2 regions of the Agromyces indicus genome follow, and region 2 is predicted to be linked to the other one. Evidence: predicted binding sites of a transcription regulator. Region 2 holds the regulator's gene; the other holds the start of a gene.

Region 1 (10,535 bases), 960 kb from region 2:
GCAGCAAGTCGCCGAGCCCTCAGGTCATCTGGTTGGCTGCCGTCGTACATGTCGCCCGAATAGAGCAGTCTGAACTCGCTTTCGATCCAACGCGCTATAGTCGATGCACCCTCTGATTCGGACGACAGAAGCCGTGCGATGCCGAAGTACCAGACTTCGCCGGGCTCACGAGCAATGCTTGGTTCGGTCTCACTTCGTCCGATTGCGCCCCACCACAGACGGCTTACGATCGCGTCAACGGCAGCAAGGGCGTCGTCAGAACGTCGGGCCCGCGCGCGCCGCGCCTCTTCCTCATCGCGCGCCCGCTGGTCGGCCTCCAAAGCCTTCTGCGTCGCTCGCCTCGATTCTGAAACGCTGAACCAGATCGTCAATCCCGTGACCAGAGCTGTAACAAGCGCCGAACTCATGGCCTCCCAGAATGGGAACTCATCCGTGGGTGTGATGCATAACCAACCGACTGAGACCGCACACCACTGCACGGTGTGAACTATATCCGGGTGGTTCTCAGTGGTCGCCAAGCTCGACAAGTGTTCGAGGGGCTCTCGTTCGACCTGCAGCGCGGCGACCGGGTCGCGGTGCTCGGCTCGAACGGGTCGGGCAAGTCGACGCTGCTGGACGTGCTGACCGGTGAGACCGAAGCGGATGCCGGGACCGTCCGTTGGGCGAAGGGCGTCAGGTTCGTCTCGTACAACCGGGTCTACGGCGAACTGGATCTGGACGACACCGTCGGCCACGCGGTGAACGCCTACCCGGATTCGCTGGCGTTCACGGCGACGAAGAAGAGCGTGAACCGGTTCCTGTCGATGCTGCAGTTCTCGGGGGCCGACCTGCAGCAGAAGATGGGCACCCTCTCCGGCGGCCAGCGCGCCCGCGTCGCGATCGCCCAGTGCCTGCTCTCCGGGGTGGCGATGATCGTGCTCGACGAGCCCACCAACCATCTCGACATCACCTCGACCCAGGTGATGGAGCGGGCGCTCACCCATTTCCCGGGCGCGGTGATCGTGGTCTCGCACGACCGGTTCTTCGTCGACAAGCTCGCCGACCGGCCGCTCGTGTTCGACGGCGGGCCGAGGGTGCGTGAGACGGCGGCGACCGGGGCGCTCTGATGGGCGCGTCAGCCCATGAACCGCGCGGCGAACTGCAGGATCCGCCGGCATCGCGCGCGCGTGTTCCCCACATCGGGCATCCCGCCTGCCGGATGCCGACGTGTTGAGGGCACTCAGTCAGTCCTAGGCGAGGATCGAGTAGAGACAACGACGCGCGTCGTCGAGCACCTCGACCGCCTTCTCGACCTGTTCTGGAGTGCCCGTGTGCCCGACCTGCGCCACCCGCTGAGCGAGTTCGAAGCCGGCCTTTGCGATCGTGCCGGCGGCACCGGTGTCGTGACTGCGGCTGCCGCTCAGAGTCGGCCAGGGTGCAGGGCGGTCAGCGGATGTCGCGGCCTCGGCCCGTCCCATCTCGGTCAACGTGTACGTCTTGCGTCCGCTCGATTCCTCGGCGCTGATGAGTCCCTCGTCGGCGGGCAGCTGCAACGTCGGGTACACCGAGCCCGCGCTCGGCTTCCACGCGCCGCCGCTGCGCTCGGCGATCTCGTTGATGATCTGGTACCCGTGCATCGGCTTCTCGGCGAGTAGCGCGAGCACCGCCGCGCGGACGTCGGGCCTTGCCCATGCGCGGCGCGACCTTCTGCTCGAACATTGCCGCGAAGCTGCGCCATGGCCTCCTAGAGGACCTGGCCGGGGCCGCCCTTGCCCCAGTTGCTCGAGCCGCTGCCGAAGCCGCTGCCAATGTACGAATCGCTCATGATGACCTCCCTGTGACGGGCCCTGGTCTTGAGTAGTCGGCGAGCGCCAGTCATGCGTGCTTCGATCGCGCGACCGACTGCGTGTGCTGGGGGCCCGCGATCTGGGGAGAACGAGGAAGCTCGCTCTTCGCGATCACCCGGCATGAGAAACCCCCCTCCACTGACAGTGGAGGGGGGCCAAGTGGGTAGATGCTACAGGTCTGGGTTGCACATAGCGTTATCCTTTCGCGCCTGATGCGAGGCTACTCAGCACCGCTCGAATCGTCAACAGGGTCGTCGAGTGTCGCGTCATAGGCGCGGACCTCCTTCAGGAGGGGCCACGTGAGCCAGAACTCGGGCGAGAGCTCGCCGTCAGCCAGCATCTTCTTCGCCAGCGCGTGGGCCTCCGGGACCTGGTCCAGCAGCGCCAATCGAGCGAGGGCAAAGTCGCGGCTGCGACTGCTCACATCCAGATCCTCGATGGTTGCTCTGCACTGCTCGAATCGCCCCAACGACTTTAGGGCGAGCCAGCCATTCACTTGGACGACGAACTTCGTCCGATCGGACTTCATGCGCTCGAGGTTGGTGCTCTCGACGATCTTCTCGATGAGTTCCAGCCGCCCTTCATGGAGCAGGTAGAAGCAACGGTTGCCAATCTCAGACTCGATGGACTGGATGACATCGTCCTCGCTGCACTGTTTGAGTCCAGCGGCAACGGCGATACCAAAGCCGATGAGGAACAGCTCGTCCGCGGCACGTGCGAGGTACTCGTAAGAGACTGGCAATCGATCATTGAGATTCACATCGTGCTTGTAGCCCTTGAGCTTCTCGAGGTACTGGGCTGACGCCGTGCCTGCGTTGTGCACTATTGCATGACGCCGCTGTACGACCTCGATTGAGGCGAACGACCTCACCGACGTTGGAAGCTTCAGTTGAAACTTCTTTTCGAAGTAGTCCAGCCAATCCAACAGTGAGCCACGCAGGAGGTCGTCCACCGCCTTATCCACCACGTGGTCACGGAATTCGTCGAGATCATCGAATGCGGAGACCTCGGACCAGGTGAATTTACGTTCACTATCGTCGAGCATGCTCGGCCGGCGTTCGTATAGTGCGCGTGCGGCGTGACCGACCATCATTTCCAGCTCACCTACGAGCGAGACGAGAAGAGAAGAGAGAAGCATTCCCACTCCTGCGGGGGCGCCCATTGCCTTCGAGACGCTGTCGAGGTACGTACCCATCGCACCGTCGGGTAAAGCCTCCGACACCTCGACAAGAGCGTCCCGGAAGGCTTCGCGCCGTTCCTCTTCTGATAGAGATGTGTCACCAAGGTCAGACTCGGTCACGGACCGGAAGAGGGTCACGAGCTGTTCGACCGCCGTCTCATCTACGTCTTCGTGGAGGCGCTGCTCGATGAGCTCTTTTGCACGCTTCTTCGCATCGTCGATCTCGGCTTCGCGTTCGTGGACGTAGCGGCCAAGCCGAAGAATCTCACTCTGCCGACCCGCAAGTAGACTGATGCTCCGCTTCAGGCGGTACCAGAGCACTTCATCCGGTGTCAGTTCCCTCTCGGTCGCCTCAAGATCCACCTCCCCGTTAGGCACATCTTCTGGCTCGCTGTCGGTGGTGTCCGAGCTGCCAGACTGCGACCCAGCGGAGCTCGGTTCGGTTGGGCTCCCGGGATCGTCGGGCTCGGGCTCGGGCTCGGGCTCGGGCTCGGGCTCGGGGTGCGGGTCGCGAGGCGTCATGAACGGCAGCGTACGACGAAAACGGCGACCCACATGCAATGACTCAGGCGGAGTCGTGATTCAGATGCGGCCGATCGAGCGAAGCTCTCCTGAAATGAGGTCGCTGACTTTTCGCGAAGAGGGGGAGAAAGCCAACCGCCTCGATCATCATCGCAGGGGTTCGGTCGCTCACAAGCTTCGCCCGCCTTGGATTGCCTTCTGGTCCATCTGTCTCTGCCCTCGGTGGCCGGCATGTCAGGCGCAGGCATCGCGTCGAGTGCGACAAGATGCTCTCGAACGCCGGAGGAGAGGGGGTCGCTTTGCCTCGGGCGTCGTAAACACCACGAGAAACGCAATTGCGTAGCTTCTCGCACCTCCGGATCTGCGTGGCGGCATTGTGCTCGCCCGGCTCGACTGGGGCCGAGGCCGCATACCGAGGAGGTAGTTAATGCAGGCATGGAGTTCGATCGGGCAGGCCGCGGACCTACTGACGATCGTGGCAGCGCTGCTCGCCATTTCCGGAGCCATGTCCTCCTGGCTGACTCGACCCCGGGTGTCTGTCACGGCGACGGCGCGAGGAGCCGATTCTGCGCAGGTCTACGTGACGCATGTCGGCGGCTCCAGGCCAGCGCGCAATCTCTATTACGGCATCGGAATCCTCGACGATGTTGGTGCGGCACGGTCCGGCGATCTCTCGAGTCCATGGCATCTCGAGCTCGTCCCGGGCGCAAGCTACTACTTCGAGATCTTCGATCCGGAGAATGTGGTCTTCGCTGGCCCGAAGGGCGAGCGAGAGACGCGCATTCCGCTCAAGCGGCCCTCGGGATTAGTCCTCGACGTGAGCTGGCAACGGCCGTTGCTTCCGTGGCTCCGTACTCGTCGCGTCATCGTTTGGTCGGTGTCCGATCGAGGAAGCGGCAGACACCCGCGTGTCCTCCGAGGGAGGAAAGCTGCGAGGGTCTTCGACTCAGCGATGCCTACAAGCTGAGACGCTCAGACGCTATGTGCCATGACTGGAGGCGGCGCCCGAGAGTCGGCGGGCGGACCTAGCGAGTTGCCCGGGCGCGGAATAAGTTCCCTCCCGTCCTGTTGAACTTGAGCGTACCCAACTCAAGTTCCCAGGAGGACCTAGGTGCCAGACGACTTCAACGAGGCCGGCGCGAGCTCGTTCGACGAGTTCCTCGCCCGCTACCTCGCGGGTGAGCAGGCCAGGCAGGCGCGGTCGATCGACCTCAGCCGGTTCCTGACCTCGCGCACCCAGAGCATCCTGCAGCGCGCCGGACGCTTCGCGCTCGAGCGCGGGCAGACCGAGCTCGACGCGCTGCACATCCTGCGCGTCATCGTCGAGGACGAGTCCGTCGCGCAGGCGATCACGCGCGTCGGCGCGAGCCCCGAGCGCATCATCACGGCGACCGAGGCGCGGCTGCCCGCGGCATCCGCAGGTCTCGACAAGCTCGACCAGCAGGAGAGGGCGAACGCGGCGGTGATCACGCCGAGTGCGAGCCGCGCGCTGTTCCACGCGTACCAGGTCGCACGCTCGAGCGGGTCGACGTACATCGACCCCGAGCACGTGTTCTTCGCGCTCGTGTTGGGGCAGGACGCCCCGGCTGGGCAGGTGCTGGCTCGGGCTGGCGTGACTGCTGACGCGCTGGCAGCGGGACTGGGGGAGCACGTGGAGTCTGACGCGGACGAAACTGGGTCTCGATACGGCGCTGGCGCGCCTACTCGACCGACGGAGGGGGAGTCGAGCACCCCCATGCTCGACAAGTTCGCCATGGACCTCACCGAGCGCGCCATGAACGGCGAGCTCGACCCCGTGATCGGGCGCGCCGACGAGATCGAGCAGACCATCGAGATCCTCAGCCGCCGCACGAAGAACAACCCCGTGCTGATCGGCGAGGCCGGCGTCGGCAAGACCGCGATCGTCGAGGGCCTGGCCCGCGCGATCGTCGAGGAGAACGTGCCCGAGGCGCTGCTCGGCAAGCGGGTCGTCGCGCTCGACCTGCCCGGCATGCTCGCCGGCACCCGCTACCGCGGCGACTTCGAGGAGCGCCTCACCAAGACGATGGAGGAGATCGCCGCCCACAAGGGCGAGCTGATCGTGTTCATCGACGAGGTGCACACGGTCGTCGGCGCCGGCGGTGCCGGTGAGGGCGGCATGGACGCGGGCAACATCCTGAAGCCCCGCCTCGCCCGCGGCGAGCTGCACCTCGTGGGTGCGACCACGCTCAAGGAGTACCGCACCGTCGAGAAGGACCCCGCGCTCGAGCGCCGGTTCCAGCCAGTTCGCGTGGGGGAGCCCTCGATCGAGGACTCCGTGCTGATCCTGCAGGGTCTGCGCCCCGCGTACGAGGAGCACCACGGCGTCACCTACACCGACGACGCCCTCCGCGCCGCCGTAGAGCTCTCCGCGCGGTACCTCACCGACCGCGTGCTGCCCGACAAGGCCATCGACCTCATCGACCAGGCCGGCGCGCGCCTGCGCCTCAAGCTGGGCGTGAAGGTGGATGTCTCGGGGCTCATCGCCCGCCTCGCCGACCTGGAGGCCGACAAGAACGCGGCCGTCCGCGCCGAGCACTACGAGGAGGCGTCGCGCATCCGCGACGAGATCGAGAAGGTGCAGGGGCGGCTGGACGAGGCGACGGAGAAGGCCGCCGCGCAGGGCCGTGCCGTGGCATCCGGTTCGTCGGATGTCGCGACCGCGACCAGCACCGTCATCGACGAGCCGCAGATCGCCGCCGTGATCTCGCGGGCCACCGGCATCCCGGTCAATCGGGTTACCGAGGGCGAGCGTGAGCGCCTCGCGAACCTCGAGGGCGAGCTGCACGCCCGGGTCATCGGGCAGGATGACGCGGTCACCGCCGTCTCCCGCTCGGTGCGCCGCAACCGCACCGGCATGGGCGACGCGAAGCGGCCGGTGGGCTCGTTCCTGTTCCTCGGACCGACCGGCGTCGGCAAGACCGAGCTGGCGCGGGCGCTGGCGTCGTCGCTGTTCGACGACGAGGGTGCGATCATCCGCTTCGACATGAGCGAGTTCGGCGAGCGGCACACCGTGTCGCGGCTCGTCGGCGCCCCTCCCGGCTATGTCGGTTACGACGAGGCCGGACAGCTCACCGAGCGCGTGCGGCGCAACCCGTACTCGATCGTGCTGTTCGACGAGATCGAGAAGGCGCACCCCGACGTATTCAACCTGCTGCTGCAGGTGCTCGACGACGGACGCCTCACCGACGGCCAGGGTCGCACGGTCGACTTCCGCAACACGGTGGTCATCATGACCTCGAACCTCGGGTCGGAGTTCCTCGCGTCGCGGTCGGGTGCGCTCGGGTTCGTGGCGTCGGCGGATAGCTCGGGGTTCTCGTCTTCGGATGACGTGCGTGCTCGCGTGATGGGCAAGGTGCGCGAGGCCATGCGGCCGGAGTTCCTGAACCGCATCGACGAGATCGTGCTGTTCCAGAAGCTCACCGATGCCGAGATCGCGCAGATCGTGCGCCTCATGCTGGGTGCGACGTCGGCGCGGCTGGCCGCGCGCGAGATCGCGTTCGAGGTGACGGATGCCGCGGTGGCGCTCCTGGCGGAGCGCGGCTACGAGCCCGAGTACGGTGCCCGTCCGCTGCGTCGCCTGATCCAGCGCGAGATCGACGACCGCATCGCCGACCTCTTCGTCACCGGCGCCCTCGGCGACGGCGAGGCGGTACGGGTGGATACCGCCGACGGCGAGTTCGTCGTGGCATCCGTGCCCAACGCGACGGTGGCGCTGCCCGACGCCGCCTGACCCACCCGACTCACCGGCGCAATCGCGCAGAAACGGTGCCTCCGCCTCCCGCGGAAGGCACCGTTTCTGCACGAGAGCGGCGCACCGGCGCCCACGGCTGCGGGCGGGCGGGCGCGCTAGCGTGCCGCCGCGTCGAGATGCGCGAGGATCGCGCCCTCGACGTCGGCCCACGGCGGATACGGGAAGACGTGGCCGACGCCGCCGAGCCAGAGGTGCGCGGCATCCGGAATCGACGCGGCGAGCCGCCGCGCGTGCTCGAACGGGATGAAGTCGTCGTCGGTGCCGTGCACCACCAGCGTCGGCACCGTGATCGTGCCGAGGGCCGCCGCCCGAGACCGGGTCGCGGCGACCGCCGCCTGATGCTGGCGGAACGCCCGGACATTCAGTCCGTTGCGGTGGCGGAGGTCGTACAGGACCAGCGCGGCGTTCTCCTCGACGTCGACGCCGTCCGGACCGAACGCGTTGATCATCTTCGCGATGCGCTCCTTGACGAGCGCGCGGTCGCCGCCGCGGAGCCGGTACTTCAGCAGCGGCAGGTTCCGGATGGCGAGGAGCGCCAGCCGCCCCACCCGCGGTTCGGGCAGCGTCGGATCCGTCGGATCGGGTGAAGTCGACATCAACGTGAGCGACGCGACCCGGTCGGGCGCGACGATCGCCACCTCCTGGGCCACCATCCCGCCGAACGACAGCCCGACCAGGTGCGCACGCTCGGTGCCGGTTGCGTCGAGGACGGCCACCGCGTCACGCGCCAGGTCGACGAGCGTGTACGGGTGCTCGGGACTCCACCCGGGCAACCAGTCCGACGCGCCGGTGCCGCGCTGGTCGAACCGGATGACGCGATAGCCCGCGCCGGTCAGCGCGCGGAGGAACGCGGGCGGCCAGAGGAGCCCATCGGCCCCGAGCGAGATGAGGAGCAGCACCGTGCCGCGTTCCGGCCCCGCGGGCGGTATCGACTCGAACCAGAGACGGATGCCACTGGCATCCGTTTCACCGGTGGTGCCCGTCATCACGCCCGCGAGATCGCTGGCCGCGACGCGGTCGATCACGGCGTCGGTGTCGACCGGAAGCCGCGGGCCGCCGAACCGGATCCACGCGGCGAGGGCGGCGAGGCCGGCGACGAGGCTGCCGCCGACGATCATCAGCGCCGTCCGGGAGTTACGGACGCGCCGGCCGCGCCGGGGGCGCCGGATGCTCATGACGTCGTCGACGGCGTGTCGGCGAGCGTGCGCTCCAGCAGCTCGCGCAGCACGCCGCGATCGACGCCCGTGAGTCGCTTGAGGTACAGGCAGACCTTGCTCGCGTCGTGCGGGCCCAGCCGCGACAGCAGGTCGGGCCAGCGCTCCGCGAAGTGCTCGGGGAGGTAGATCGTGTGCTTCGTCGAACCCGGTGCGAACGCGAGCCGGGGACTCAGCCCCGTGCGCCCGCTCTCGTACCGGTACCGGTACTCGCCGAACCCGATGATGCGACCCGCCCAGATGACAGGTGGCTCACCGCTGACCTCGCCGAACATCGCGAGCAGCTCATCGGCCTCGGCACGACGCGGACCGGTGGCGCGGTTGAGCACCTCGGCCACCGGCTGGTCCGACGGTGACATCGCGGGCTGCTTCGTCGACATGGGTCCTCGCATCGTGCTCGACCCCCACAGCGTACTGCGCCCCCGGGTCCAGGGATCGGGCCCGTGGGATCTCAGTCGGGCAGGTCCACCGAGGGCTGACCCGCGGGGCCGCAGGGTGGATCCCAGCCGTCGCCCGGGGTGTCGCATCCGCCACTGTCGTCGGATGACCGGCCGATCGTACGGTGATCGCGCCACCTGGGGGGATGGGAGAGCGCCGTGCGTGTCGTCCAGTTGAACGTCGTCGACCAAGGCGGAGAACCGCTGGCTCGACGGGTGACCGTCACCCTCGTGATCGAGGAGGGGAGCTCACCCAAGGCGAACCCTGGGTCAGGCAGGTTGGATGCACTCGATCTCGGCCCCTCGGGCGGGCGCCGCGACATCCCGCTCTCGGACGACATGGCCGTTCGGGCAGTTCGGGTGCGCGCGCTCGACGGGCGGGCGATCGACGTCGATCTGAAGCCCGCCGGCCCCGATCTCGCCTTCGCGGAGGAGATCGTCGTCACGGTGGACACCGCGGCGCTCGCCGTCGCCTCGGGCTCAGAGGTGAAGCCGCTCGTCGTCCGCGTCGAGGATGAGGAGGGCAGACCGATCGGCGGCGCCGAGGTCCGCGTGCTGGGCACCACGGTCGCGGGGGTCACGGAGGATCACGGCAGGCTCGAACTGCTCGTCTCCCGCGCCGACCTGTTCGTCGAGGTACGACTCTTCGACGAGTCGACCGTGGTCGAGGTTCCGGCTCACGTCGGCGATTTCGACGTCGTGCTCGCCAACCTCGAACCGGGCGCGATTGACGTGACTCCCCGGCTGCCCAGCGAGCAGGCGTTCGTGACCTCCGGCGAGTTCAGCCAGGACCTCGGCGCATCGGGCACCCCGTTGTTCACCCCCGATCGTTCGGTCCAGGAGTCGTCTGCCCTCGTCGTCGTGCGACTCGAGGAGCCGGCGATCTCACCGCCGCTCCGACCGGCGGACCTCGAGCTCTACTCCGAGGACCGGTCGTTCGAGGCCGCGGCGGACACTGGTGCCGCGCTCCCGGACCGACAGGCGAGTCACCTCCCGCCAGAGCCGGCGAAGCCGGTCGTCGCGTCCTCGAAGCTCGACGTGAGGCGCCTGCTGCGAGGAGAGACGGCCGTTCCGAGACCCGCGGCGACCTCGCGCTTCAAGGTGCCCGCGAAGCGGTTCGAGGAACTGTTCGCTCGCGAGCTCACCGACCGGTCCGACCTGTACGACATCGCGCTCGACACGCTCTCCGTCGCCCGTCGGCGCCCCGTCCGCGGCGCCGACCCCATCCGCTGGTTCGATCCCGCCAGCAGACAGGAGTCGAGCACCATCGTCCGCGGGCACCTGGTCCGGTTCGTGCAGCGCTGGCGTGCGGACGGCTACTCCTTCGGACGGCTGCTGCACAGCCTCGCGCTGGCGCCGGGCCAGGCGAAGAGCATCGCCGTCGTGGACTGGCGGCGCGACGAGACGGGAAGCAAGAGCGACAGCGTGATGACGCGCGACACGCTGACCGCCGAGATCGACCGGAGCCGGACGGTCACCGAGGACGTCGACTCGGTGCTCAGGGAGACGCTCAGCGGCACCTCGTCGTCGTTCTCGGTCGGCGGCGGGCTTGCGGGCGGCGGCGGCGCGACCGGGGCGCCCGGG
Region 2 (10,535 bases):
AGCAGACTTCGGCCGCGGGCGGGCACCGCCGGGCCGATCGCCGCGGGGCGACATCCGAGAACCCCCCGGCAGAAGGAGAGACACACATGTCACGTGCAGTCGGAATCGACCTGGGCACCACCAACTCGGTCGTGAGCGTCCTCGAGGGCGGCGAGCCCGTCGTCATCGCGAACGCCGAGGGCTTCCGCACCACCCCGTCGGTGGTGGCATTCACGAAGGACGGCGAGGTGCTCGTCGGCGAGACCGCCAAGCGCCAGGCCGTGACCAACGTCGATCGCACCATCTCGTCGGTCAAGCGCCACATGGGCACCGACTGGAAGAAGGAGATCGACGGCAAGACCTACACGCCGCAGGAGATCTCGGCGCGCATCCTGCAGAAGCTGAAGCGCGACGCCGAGCAGTACCTGGGCGACACGGTCACCGACGCGGTCATCACCGTGCCGGCGTACTTCAACGACGCCGAGCGCCAGGCGACCAAGGAGGCCGGTGAGATCGCGGGCCTCAACGTGCTCCGCATCATCAACGAGCCCACCGCCGCCGCGCTCGCGTACGGCCTCGACAAGGGCAAGGAGGACGAGCTGATCCTCGTCTTCGACCTCGGTGGCGGCACGTTCGACGTGTCCCTCCTCGAGGTGGGCAAGGACGACGACTTCTCGACCATCCAGGTCCGCGCGACCGCGGGCGACAACCGCCTCGGCGGCGACGACTGGGACCAGCGCATCGTCGAGCACCTGATCAAGCGCTTCAAGGACTCGACGGGCGTCGACGTCTCGAAGGACAAGATCGCCCTCCAGCGCCTCAAGGAGGCCGCGGAGCAGGCCAAGAAGGAGCTCTCGTCGAGCATGTCGACGAGCATCCAGCTGCCCTACCTCTCGCTCACCGAGAACGGCCCGGCCAACCTCGACGAGACGCTCACGCGCGCCCAGTTCGAGAACATGACGAGCGACCTGCTCGACCGCACGAAGAAGCCGTTCGAGGATGTCATCCGCGAGGCCGGCATCAAGGTGGCCGACATCGCGCACGTCGTGCTCGTCGGCGGTTCGACCCGCATGCCCGCCGTCTCCGAGCTCGTGAAGCAGGAGACCGGCAAGGAGCCCAACAAGGGCGTGAACCCGGACGAGGTCGTCGCCGTCGGCGCCGCCCTGCAGGCCGGCGTCCTCAAGGGCGAGCGCAAGGACGTGCTGCTCATCGACGTCACCCCCCTGAGCCTCGGCATCGAGACCAAGGGCGGCATCATGACCAAGCTCATCGAGCGCAACACGGCCATCCCGACCAAGCGGAGCGAGACCTTCACGACCGCCGACGACAACCAGCCGTCGGTCGCGATCCAGGTGTTCCAGGGCGAGCGCGAGTTCACGCGCGACAACAAGCCGCTCGGCACGTTCGAGCTGACCGGCATCGCCCCGGCTCCCCGCGGCATCCCGCAGGTCGAGGTCACCTTCGACATCGACGCGAACGGCATCGTGCACGTGTCGGCGCGCGACAAGGGCACCGGCAAGGAGCAGTCGATGACCATCACCGGCGGCTCGTCGCTGCCGAAGGAGGACATCGACCGGATGGTGCGCGACGCCGAGGAGCACGCGGCGGAGGACAAGAAGCGCCGCGAGTCGGCCGAGACGCGCAACCAGGCCGAGCAGCTCGTCTACTCGATCGAGAAGCTGATCAAGGACAACGAGGACAAGCTCCCGGCCGACGTGAAGAACGAGGTCCAGGGCGATGTCGACGCGCTGAAGACCGCGCTCGCCGGTGACGACGACGACGCGGTGAAGTCGGCGTTCGACAAGCTGAACCAGTCGCAGGGCAAGCTCGGCGAGGCGATCTACGCGCAGGGCCAGCAGGCCGACGCGACCGCCGGCGCCAACCCCGGTGAGGACGCGAACCCGTCCGGCACCGAGGGCTCCGACCAGTCCGACGAGGACGTGGTCGACGCCGAGGTCATCGACGACGAGGACGAGAAGAAGTAGCCATGGCTGACGAGAACCAGAACCACGACGAGCCGATCATCCGCGACAAGCGGCGGATCGACCCCGAGACGGGTCAGGTTCGCAAGCCCGATGCCGACGCCGGTGCCGAGGGGGCGGGCGAGCAGCCCGCCCCCGAGGCGGGGTCGACGGATGCCGCCGGCACGGCCGAGGGTGCCGCACCCGACGTCTCGGACGTGCTCGACGAGGAGGCCCTCACCGTCGACGACATCCTGAACGCCGCGCAGGCCGAGGTCGACGACCCGTCGGCCGAGCACCTCGCCGACCTGAAGCGGGTCACCGCCGAGTACGCGAACTACCGCAAGCGGACCGAGGCGAACCGCGAGGTCGAGCGGGAGCGGGCGATCGGCGCGGCCGTGGCCGTGCTGCTGCCCGTGCTCGACGACCTCGACCGCGCCGAGAAGCACGGCGACCTCGAGGGCGACACCCCGTTCGCGACGATCGCGGCGAAGCTGCGCGCGTCGGTCGAGAAGCTCGGCCTCACGCCGTTCGGCGAGGTGGGCGAGGCGTTCGACCCGCAGCGGCACGAGGCGATCTTCCAGCAGCACTCCGACGAGGTCGAGGTGGACACGGTCGCGGATGTCGTCGAGACCGGGTACCTGCTCGGCAGCACGCTGCTGCGCGCGGCGAAGGTCGTCGTGAAGACGCCTGCATAGCGAGGCACCGCTGGTCGAGTACGCCGCTCGCGGCCGTATCGAGACCGGGTCACCCGATCTCGATACGCGCCGCAGGCGGCGCTACTCGATCACCGATCCGCACTAGATTTCGAGGAAGGAGGCGCCGATGGCCAGCCAGGATTGGTTCGACAAGGACTTCTACGCGATCCTCGGCGTCTCCAAGGACGCCAGCGACGCCGACATCAAGAAGGCCTACCGCAAGCTCGCGCGCAAGTACCACCCCGACCAGAACCCGGGGGATGCCGCAGCCGAGTCGAAGTTCAAGGAGATCAGCGAGGCGCACTCCGTGCTCTCCGATCCCGAGGAACGCAAGGAGTACGACGCGGTCCGCGCGATGGGGCAGGGCGCCCGGTTCACCGCGCCCGGCGCCGGCGGCGCCGGCGGCTTCGAGGACGTCTTCGGCGGCATGTTCGGCGGCCCGGGCGGCCGCGGCACGCGTTACACCACCCAGCAGGGCGCCGGCCAGTACGACGACCTGCTGAGCGGCCTCTTCGGCGGCGGCCGGTTCGGCCAGCCCACCGGCGGCTACGGCGGCTTCGGCGGCCCCACCCGCGGCCGCGACGTGACCGCGTCGACGACGCTCGACTTCGTCACCGCCACCAAGGGCGACCGCATCACGCTGCAGACCGCCGAGGGGCGCGAGATCACCGTCAACGTGCCCGCGGGCGTCGCCGACGGCCAGAAGATCCGGCTGCGCGGCAAGGGCCACCCGTCGCCCGACGGCGGCGAGGCCGGCGACATCGTGCTCACCGTCAAGGTGCGCAAGCACCCCGTGTTCGAGCGCGACGGGCTCAACCTCCGCGTCAACGTGCCCGTCACCTTCGTCGAGGCCGCGCTCGGCGCCACCATCCAGGTGCCGACGCTCGGCGGCGACCCGGTCAAGCTGCGCGTCGCGCCGGGCACTCCGAGCGGCCGCGTGCTGCGCGTGAAGGGTCGCGGCGTCGAGACGAAGAAGGGCACGGGCGACCTCCTCGCCGTCGTGCAGGTCGCCGTGCCGTCGCACCTGTCGAAGGAGGCCGAGGAGAAGCTGCGCGAGTTCGCCGCGCTCCTGCCCGACGAGAATCCCCGCGAGGACCTCCTCGCCAAGGCACGGGGCCACTGATGCAGGTCGACGGCGAGAGCCCGCTGTTCGTGATCTCGGTCGCGGCCGAGCTCGCCGGCATGCATCCGCAGACGCTCCGCCAGTACGACCGCATGGGGCTCGTGTCCCCGAAGCGCACGGCGGGCAAGTCGCGTCGCTACTCGATGCGGGATGTCGCGCAGCTCCGCGAGATCCAGCAGCTCTCGAGCGAGGGCGTGAGCCTCGAGGGCATCCGTCGCATCCTGGGCCTCGAGAACGAGGTCACCGACCTCCGCCAGCGCGTCCGCGAGCTGGAGCGCGCGCTCGCCGACGAGATGCTCAATCGGCCCGGACGCCGGGTCTTCGCCGCCGGGGCGCACGGCGAGGTCGTCTCGCTCAAGGCGGGCACGCGCGTGCGGCGTGAGAACGCCGTCGTCGTGTGGCGGCCGCTCGACCGGAGCTGAGGTCGGCGAGCGGATTATAGGGCTCGGAGCGCCTCGTGTCTCGCCTTTGTCCGAAATCGGATGTTGCACGCACAATGGCCGGGGCTCTCGGAGAGCCCGGGGGAGGGTGTCGTGCACGGGAACCAGCGCGTGGTGCGCGACCTGCGGCGTGCCGCGGTGCGCGGTGAGATCGTCGCCGAGTTCCAGTCGCAGGTCGACGCCCGGGACGGGCGCACCGTGGCGGTCGAGGCGCTCAGCCGGTGGCGCCATCCCCAGCGAGGTGTGCTCGGTCCGCAGCACTTCATCCCGATCGCCGAGGAGACCCGGTCGATGGATGCCATCGGCGATGCCATGCTGCGGTGCGCCTGCCGCTTCGCTGCCGACCTGGCCGCCGCGGGACGGCGGATCGAGGTCGCCGTCAACGTCGCCGCCGTACAGCTCGAGCGGGCCGACTTCGCCGAGCGGGTGCTCGACCGGCTCCGGACGGATGGCGTGCGCCCGGAGGTGCTCATGCTGGAGCTGACCGAATCCCGACCGTCGCCCGCCGCCGCGGAAGGCAACCTCCGCCGGGTGCGCGCCCACGGGGTCGGAGTCTCGCTCGACGACGTGCGATCCGTCGAGGAGGCCGAGTTCCGCGCGGGCGCGCTGCCGATCACCGAGCTCAAGGTGGACCGCTCGCTGATCCAGCACGTCACGGAGGAGCGCACGGAGGTCGCGCGCCTGGTGCGCTTCGCCCGCGATCGAGGGCTGCGCACGGTCGCCGAGGGCGTCGAGACCGAGCTGCAGTGGGAAGCAGTGCGCGAGCTGGGATTCGACCGGGCCCAGGGGTTCCTGTTCGGCCGACCGTCGACGCCCGAACGGATGACCGCCCGCCTCCGGGCGGAAGCGGGCGGTCCGGCTCAGAGCGAGCTGTAGGGGTCCGCGAACTCGTCGGGGTCCTGTCCGGACGTCGTGCCGGATGCCTCGCCGGACTCGCCGATGTCGAGCTGGGTCCAGCTCACCGGCATCCCCGGCGAGAAGAGGATGTCGATTCCCGGGCCGCCTCGGAGCGGGGGGATGGTGACGTATCCGCCGCCGGCCTGGATGGCGGCGAGGATCTGCGCGCGAAGCTCGTCGATGGGGTCGGGCAGGAAGTAGTCCTTGCCGTCGACCGTCAGCCGGTGGATCTTCAAGGGATGCTCCGTTCTCTCGTTCCGTCGTCGGGGTGCGGTGTCAGGGTGCGGCGGCGTCGGCCGGCTCGGGCACCCATTGGAGTCCGGCCCGGCTGTTCGCACTGTCCATCAGCATCTCGAGCCAGGCTCGGTTGAGCTTGGGCGCGCGATTGCCGCTGAAGCGGAAGTGCACCTGAGCTGCGGGGCTGATCCAGATCACGCTGCGGCCGCTGCCGCGCTCCATCCCGTGGCTCCAGGTGAACATGAACTGCTCGCCTCGTTGCAGCTTCGCCGCGATGACGAATTGCAGGTGCGCGAGGGTGCGGTCCTCGATCTCGAACTCCGAGATCCGCTGACCGTAGATCAGGGTGCCCATTCCGTTCCTCCTCCTGTTCGGGTCACGCTCATCGAGCGGGGGTCGCCTCGACGGGCTCGGGGATCAGTCGCAGTCCACCTGCCGAGTTGGCCGCCTTGGTGAGCACCTCCACCCACCGAGGGTTCAGTTCGGCGGGCTCCGCCCGGTCGAACTGGAACGTCATCGGAATGGTGGGGCTGCACCAGACGGAGGTCCTCGGCGGTGTCGCCTCCTCGTCGACCCAGGTGAATGCGAAGTGCTCACCGCGGCGCAGCTTCGACCAGATCGCCACCTGCAGGTGGGCGAGCGTCCGGTCGTCGAACGTCGCCGAGAGCTTCGAGTTGTATTCCAGTTTTCCCATGTCGCCTCCTTCGCGAGCGGTACATTCCAGGGCGGTACGCAGGTCGTCACCGAAGCCGGCGGGCCGGCCGCGCGGTGCGCCTGAGCGGTGCGCCCGACTACACCGTCACCGATGTGACCCGATCGCGGCCGCCGCGCTTCGAGGCGTACATCGCCTCGTCGGCCAACCGGATCAGCCGTTCGGGTTCCGGCACGTCGGCCGTGTCGTCGGGAGCCCAGGTCGCCACGCCGACACTCGCTGCGACGCCGTAGCTCGGGGGCACGCTCGTCAACGGACGGCCCACCTCGTGCCGGAACCGCTCCGCGATGATCCCGGCGGCCTCGGCATCCGCGTTCTCGCAGACGACCACGAACTCATCCCCGCCGTACCTCGCCACGGGGTCCGATGCGCGGGCGGCGCCGCGGAGCCGCTCGGTGACCTCGACGAGCACCTCGTCGCCCACGCGGTGGCCGAGGGCATCGTTGACCGCCTTGAAGCCGTCCAGGTCGATGAACACGATCGAGAGCGGACGCGCGTCGCGCCGTGCGCCGGCAAGGGCCTCCTCCAGTCGAATCTCGAGCAGCTTGCGGTTGGCCAGACCGGTGAGCTGGTCGTGGAGCGCACGATGGGCCAGCTCCTCCTGCAGTCGCACGCGCCGCAGTACCTGGGAGGCCTGACGGGCGAGCGCAGCGTGGATGTCGCGCGTGTCGTCGTCGAAGACCTGGTCCCGCCCGAAGAAGCAGACGATGACGCCGTGGGCGCCGGAGTCGCCCCGGAGCGGCGCGATGCTCAGGGCGGCGAGCCGCTGCTCCTGCAGCGCGACGTCGAGATCGGGCCGGATGGTCGCCGCCTGGTCGAGGCTCGCGACCGTGACGACCTCGTCTCCCTCGATCGCCTGCATGGCCAGGTCCATGAGGCCCGCGGAGATGAGGGGGTCCATCTGGACGCCGTCGACGATGAGATCCCGACCGTCGCGCTCGCCGGGGAGGAGGACCGCCGCGCTCGCGGCGAGCAACCCGGTGCGCGCGGCGGTGATGAGGGCCTCACCGAGCTCCTGGACGCTCATCGCCAGGCCGAAGGCGCTCGACGCGTCCTGGAGCACGCGCACGCGTGCTTCGGAGGCCTCGGCCTGGCGGCGGGCCACGAGCAGCTGGCGCTCGTAGTCCTGGCGCTCGGTGGCGTCGAAGACGGCGATGCGGATCTCTTCGGATCGCTCGCCGTGCGCGGGAACGATCACCGCGTTGATGAGCACGGGCAGGTCGCGGAGGTCGGCGCAGCGCATCGAGAGCGCGACCTCCCGGACCTCACCGGAGAGCCGGAGGACGGTGGCGAAACGGGATTCGTAGAAGAGCTGCCCCGCCGTGGTGAGGAGGTCGACGAAGGCGGTTCCGATCAGCTCGTCCTCGGCCAGCCCGGTCCACGTCGCGAGGGTTCGGTTCACGCGCGTGATGACACCGTCGGCCGTGGTCGTCAGGTACCCGCACGGCGCATCGTGGAACAGTTCGGCGTACGACTCGTGCAGTTCGTCTTCGCCGCTCCTGATGGGCGGCGGGCTGGAGGAGATCGTCATCGCACGAACGCCGTGATCTCCGCGACGAGCTCCTCGGGTGCCGAGAGGTTCGGGCAGTGGCCGGTGGCCGCGAGCTGGACGAACCGGCTCCCGGAGATCTGCTCGTGCACGTACCGGCCCACGGCCGGCGGGGCGATGAGGTCCTCGGAGCACTGCAGCACGAGGGTCGGCGTGCGCACGTGCTCGAGGTCGCGACGGTTGTCGGAGAGGAAGGTGACCCGAGCGAACTGGCTCGCGATCCGCGGGTCGACGCTGCAGAAGCTCTCGGTGAGCTCGGAGCCCAGCTCGGGCCGAGCCGGATTGCCCATGATGAGGGGAGCCATCGTCTCGGACCATCCGAGGTGGTTCGCGTCGAGGGCGTCGAGCAGTCCATCGATGTCCGCGCGGCTGAAGCCCCCGGTGTAGCCGTCGTCGTCGAGATACCGGGGGGACGGTCCCACGAGCACGAGCGCGCCGAACCTCGACGGGTCGACGTTCGAGGCCAGGACCCCCACCATCGCGGCGACGGAGTGCCCGACGAACACCGCATCGTGCAGGTCGAGTGCGTCGAGGATCTCCAGGAGGTCGTCGGCGTAGCCGTGGAGGGAGTCGTGGCGCGCCGGATCGTACGCGGCGAGGTCGGACCCGCCGGACCCCACGGCGTCGAAGAGCACGACCCGATGGTCGACCTCGAACCGCGGTGCGACGGCGTGCCAAACCTCTTGGCTGCAACCGAAGCCGTGCGCGAACACGATCGGCCGTCCTGCCGGGTCGCCCGTGACGGTCACGTTGTTCCGTCGGAGCACATGCAACCGGGCGGCGCTGGCGATCGTGCTCATGGTGCTCCTGATTGTCGCGGGGTTCGGGTTCCGCGGACGCGACGGTGCCTCGCGGCATCCTGCCGGGACTCTATCCCGGGACGAGTCGACCGACATAGTCTGAACGGTCCGGTCAAGGGGGCTTGACGCGCATCTGCCTGAGCCGGTATATCGCGAGCGCCACGGCATGACGACTCCGGCGCCGCGCTCGCCCCGGGGGCCGCCCGCCTCAGCTTGGAACCGGCCCGAAGCCCTCGCTGTCGAGGTCTCGAGCCCGCTCCTGCGCGACGACCGCGTCTCGGTCCGACAGGCGTCGGAGTCCGGCGAGGGGCTGCGCCATCCGGTGGTTGCCGCGCAGGTGCGGTTCGGCCCGGTCGAGGAACGCCCAGTAGCCCGCGGTCACCGGGCACGCGTCGGGGCCGAGGCGCACCTTGGGGTCGAATCGGCATCCGCCGCAGTAGTCGGTCATCTTCGAGACGTACGCGCCACCGGCCGCGTAGGGCTTCGTCGCGACGAGGCCGCCGTCGGCGTGCTGCGACATCCCGACCACGTTCGCGGGCATGACCCAGGGCGTGCCGTCGACGAACGCTCCGGCGAACCAGTCGGTGAGTTCGGCCGGGTCGACGGCGCGCTGCAGCGCCCAGTTGCCGAGCACCATGAGCCGCTGGATGTGGTGCGCCCAGCCGTGCGCGCGCACGTCGTCGAGCGTGTGCCGGATGCAGGCGGCGTCCACGCCGGAGGTGTCGAGGGTCGCGAAGGGGCGCGGCACCGGTCGGGTCGCCTGGAGGCGGTTGTGGGAGCGCCGGTAGCCGGGCCCGAGGTGCCAGTAGAGGTGCCACATCCAGTCGCGCCATCCGATCACCTGCCGCACGAAGCCCTCGACGCTCTGCAACGGTGCCCGGCCGGCCGCGTGCTCGGCGGCGACGCGCTCGGCGAGCGCGAGCGGGTCGATCAGGCCGAGGTTGAGCGGCACGCTCAGCAGTGAATGCGCCATGACCCAGTCGTGGGTGAGCACCGCGTCCTCGTACGGGCCGAAGTCGCCGAGGCGCGTCGCGATGAAGTCGGCGATCGCCAGCTCGGCCTCCGCCTCGGTGACGGCGAACCGGCGGGGTCCGTCGTCGCCGATGAGCTGCACGCGTCCGTCGGCCTGCCAGCGATCGAGGTCGCGGCGCACCTCGCGGTCGATCTCGTCCTCCTCGGGCCACCACGGCTCCGGCAGGCCCAGCGTGACCGCGCTCTTCGGCGGCGGCTGCCGGTTCTCACGGTCGAGGTTGAAGCGGCCGCCCTCGGGCTCGGGTCCGCGCATCAGGATGCCGGTGCGCTCGCGCGTCCACCGGTAGAAGTCCTCCATGCGCGGGCGGCGGCCCCCACGACCCGCCATCCAGTCGGCGAAGTCCGCCTCCGAGGTGACGAAGCCCCGGCTCGGCAGCATCCGGATGCCACGGCGCCGGAGCGCCGCCCTCGCCGCCCACGACACCGGGGCGACGGCCTCGAGGTCGTCACGCCCGTCGACGGCGTCGCCGAATCGCTCGACCTGCCGGAACTCGACGCGGTCGCCGAGCTGCGCCGCCCGGTGCCGGATCGCGGAGAGGTAGAGATGCGCCTTCTGCCGGTGCATCGGCCGGCGGCCGAACGCCGCGCGGGCCTCGACGAGCAGCATCCGCCCGCCGTCGTCGAACTGCGACCCGAGCTGCTCCGCGAAGATCCAGCGCACGGGCACGGGGGCTCAGCGACCCCAGGCCGACGGCGGGGCCGGCACGACGGGCACCGGCGAGGTCGACCACCACGTGCCGTATCCGTAGTGGCTCTCGGCCCAGGGCGATGCCCAGACCGCCCGCGCCGCGGCGTCCGCTGACGTGCCGGCCTCGAGGGCGGCGACGATGTCGGCGTAGAACGTGCGTTTCTGCAGGTTGGATGCCGCGTACCGTGCGGCGTCGACGAGGGTCGTGTAGCTGCCCAGGCCGCTGCCGCCTCCCGACCCGTACCCGTTGTTCAACGGGTTGTTGCGGTTCCACCAGTTGTCGGGGCCGTTCTCCTCGCGCATCCACTCGACCATGAACCGCACGTTCTCGTCGGTCACCGGCCAGTCGCCGAACACGAGCACGAGCTTCGCCCAGTCGTAGTTGGTGCCGGATGCCACGAGCGTCTCCGGTCCGGTCG

The links. Region 2 encodes HspR, which represses chaperone genes until heat shock. Its sites were predicted from a motif close to AAGTTGAGTCNNNNNGACTCAACTT; they were not measured.
Region 1: a site for HspR is predicted at 4,600-4,624, ahead of RH861_RS04900 (ATP-dependent Clp protease ATP-binding subunit). Genes of this name have one in related genera too.

What each region holds. Positions count from the first base shown of each region.
Region 1 covers NZ_JAVKGS010000001.1:1,014,770-1,025,304, forward strand. Annotated here, with positions in the region: gene RH861_RS04880 (hypothetical protein) at 1-479, opposite strand, end outside; gene RH861_RS04885 (ATP-binding cassette domain-containing protein) at 528-1,106, shown strand; gene RH861_RS04890 (PadR family transcriptional regulator) at 1,230-1,757, opposite strand; gene RH861_RS04895 (hypothetical protein) at 2,047-3,528, opposite strand; gene RH861_RS04900 (ATP-dependent Clp protease ATP-binding subunit) at 4,640-7,279, shown strand; gene RH861_RS04905 (alpha/beta fold hydrolase) at 7,396-8,418, opposite strand; gene RH861_RS04910 (DUF1801 domain-containing protein) at 8,472-8,873, opposite strand; gene RH861_RS04915 (hypothetical protein) at 9,231-10,535, shown strand, end outside.
Region 2 covers NZ_JAVKGS010000001.1:53,569-64,103, reverse strand. Annotated here, with positions in the region: gene dnaK (molecular chaperone DnaK) at 87-1,964, shown strand; gene RH861_RS00305 (nucleotide exchange factor GrpE) at 1,967-2,638, shown strand; gene RH861_RS00300 (DnaJ C-terminal domain-containing protein) at 2,766-3,761, shown strand; gene RH861_RS00295 (heat shock protein transcriptional repressor HspR) at 3,761-4,183, shown strand; gene RH861_RS00290 (EAL domain-containing protein) at 4,295-5,077, shown strand; gene RH861_RS00285 (hypothetical protein) at 5,062-5,334, opposite strand; gene RH861_RS00280 (DUF7882 family protein) at 5,375-5,689, opposite strand; gene RH861_RS00275 (DUF7882 family protein) at 5,718-6,029, opposite strand; gene RH861_RS00270 (sensor domain-containing diguanylate cyclase) at 6,127-7,578, opposite strand; gene RH861_RS00265 (alpha/beta fold hydrolase) at 7,575-8,396, opposite strand; gene RH861_RS00260 (cryptochrome/photolyase family protein) at 8,605-10,095, opposite strand; gene RH861_RS00255 (hypothetical protein) at 10,102-10,535, opposite strand, start outside.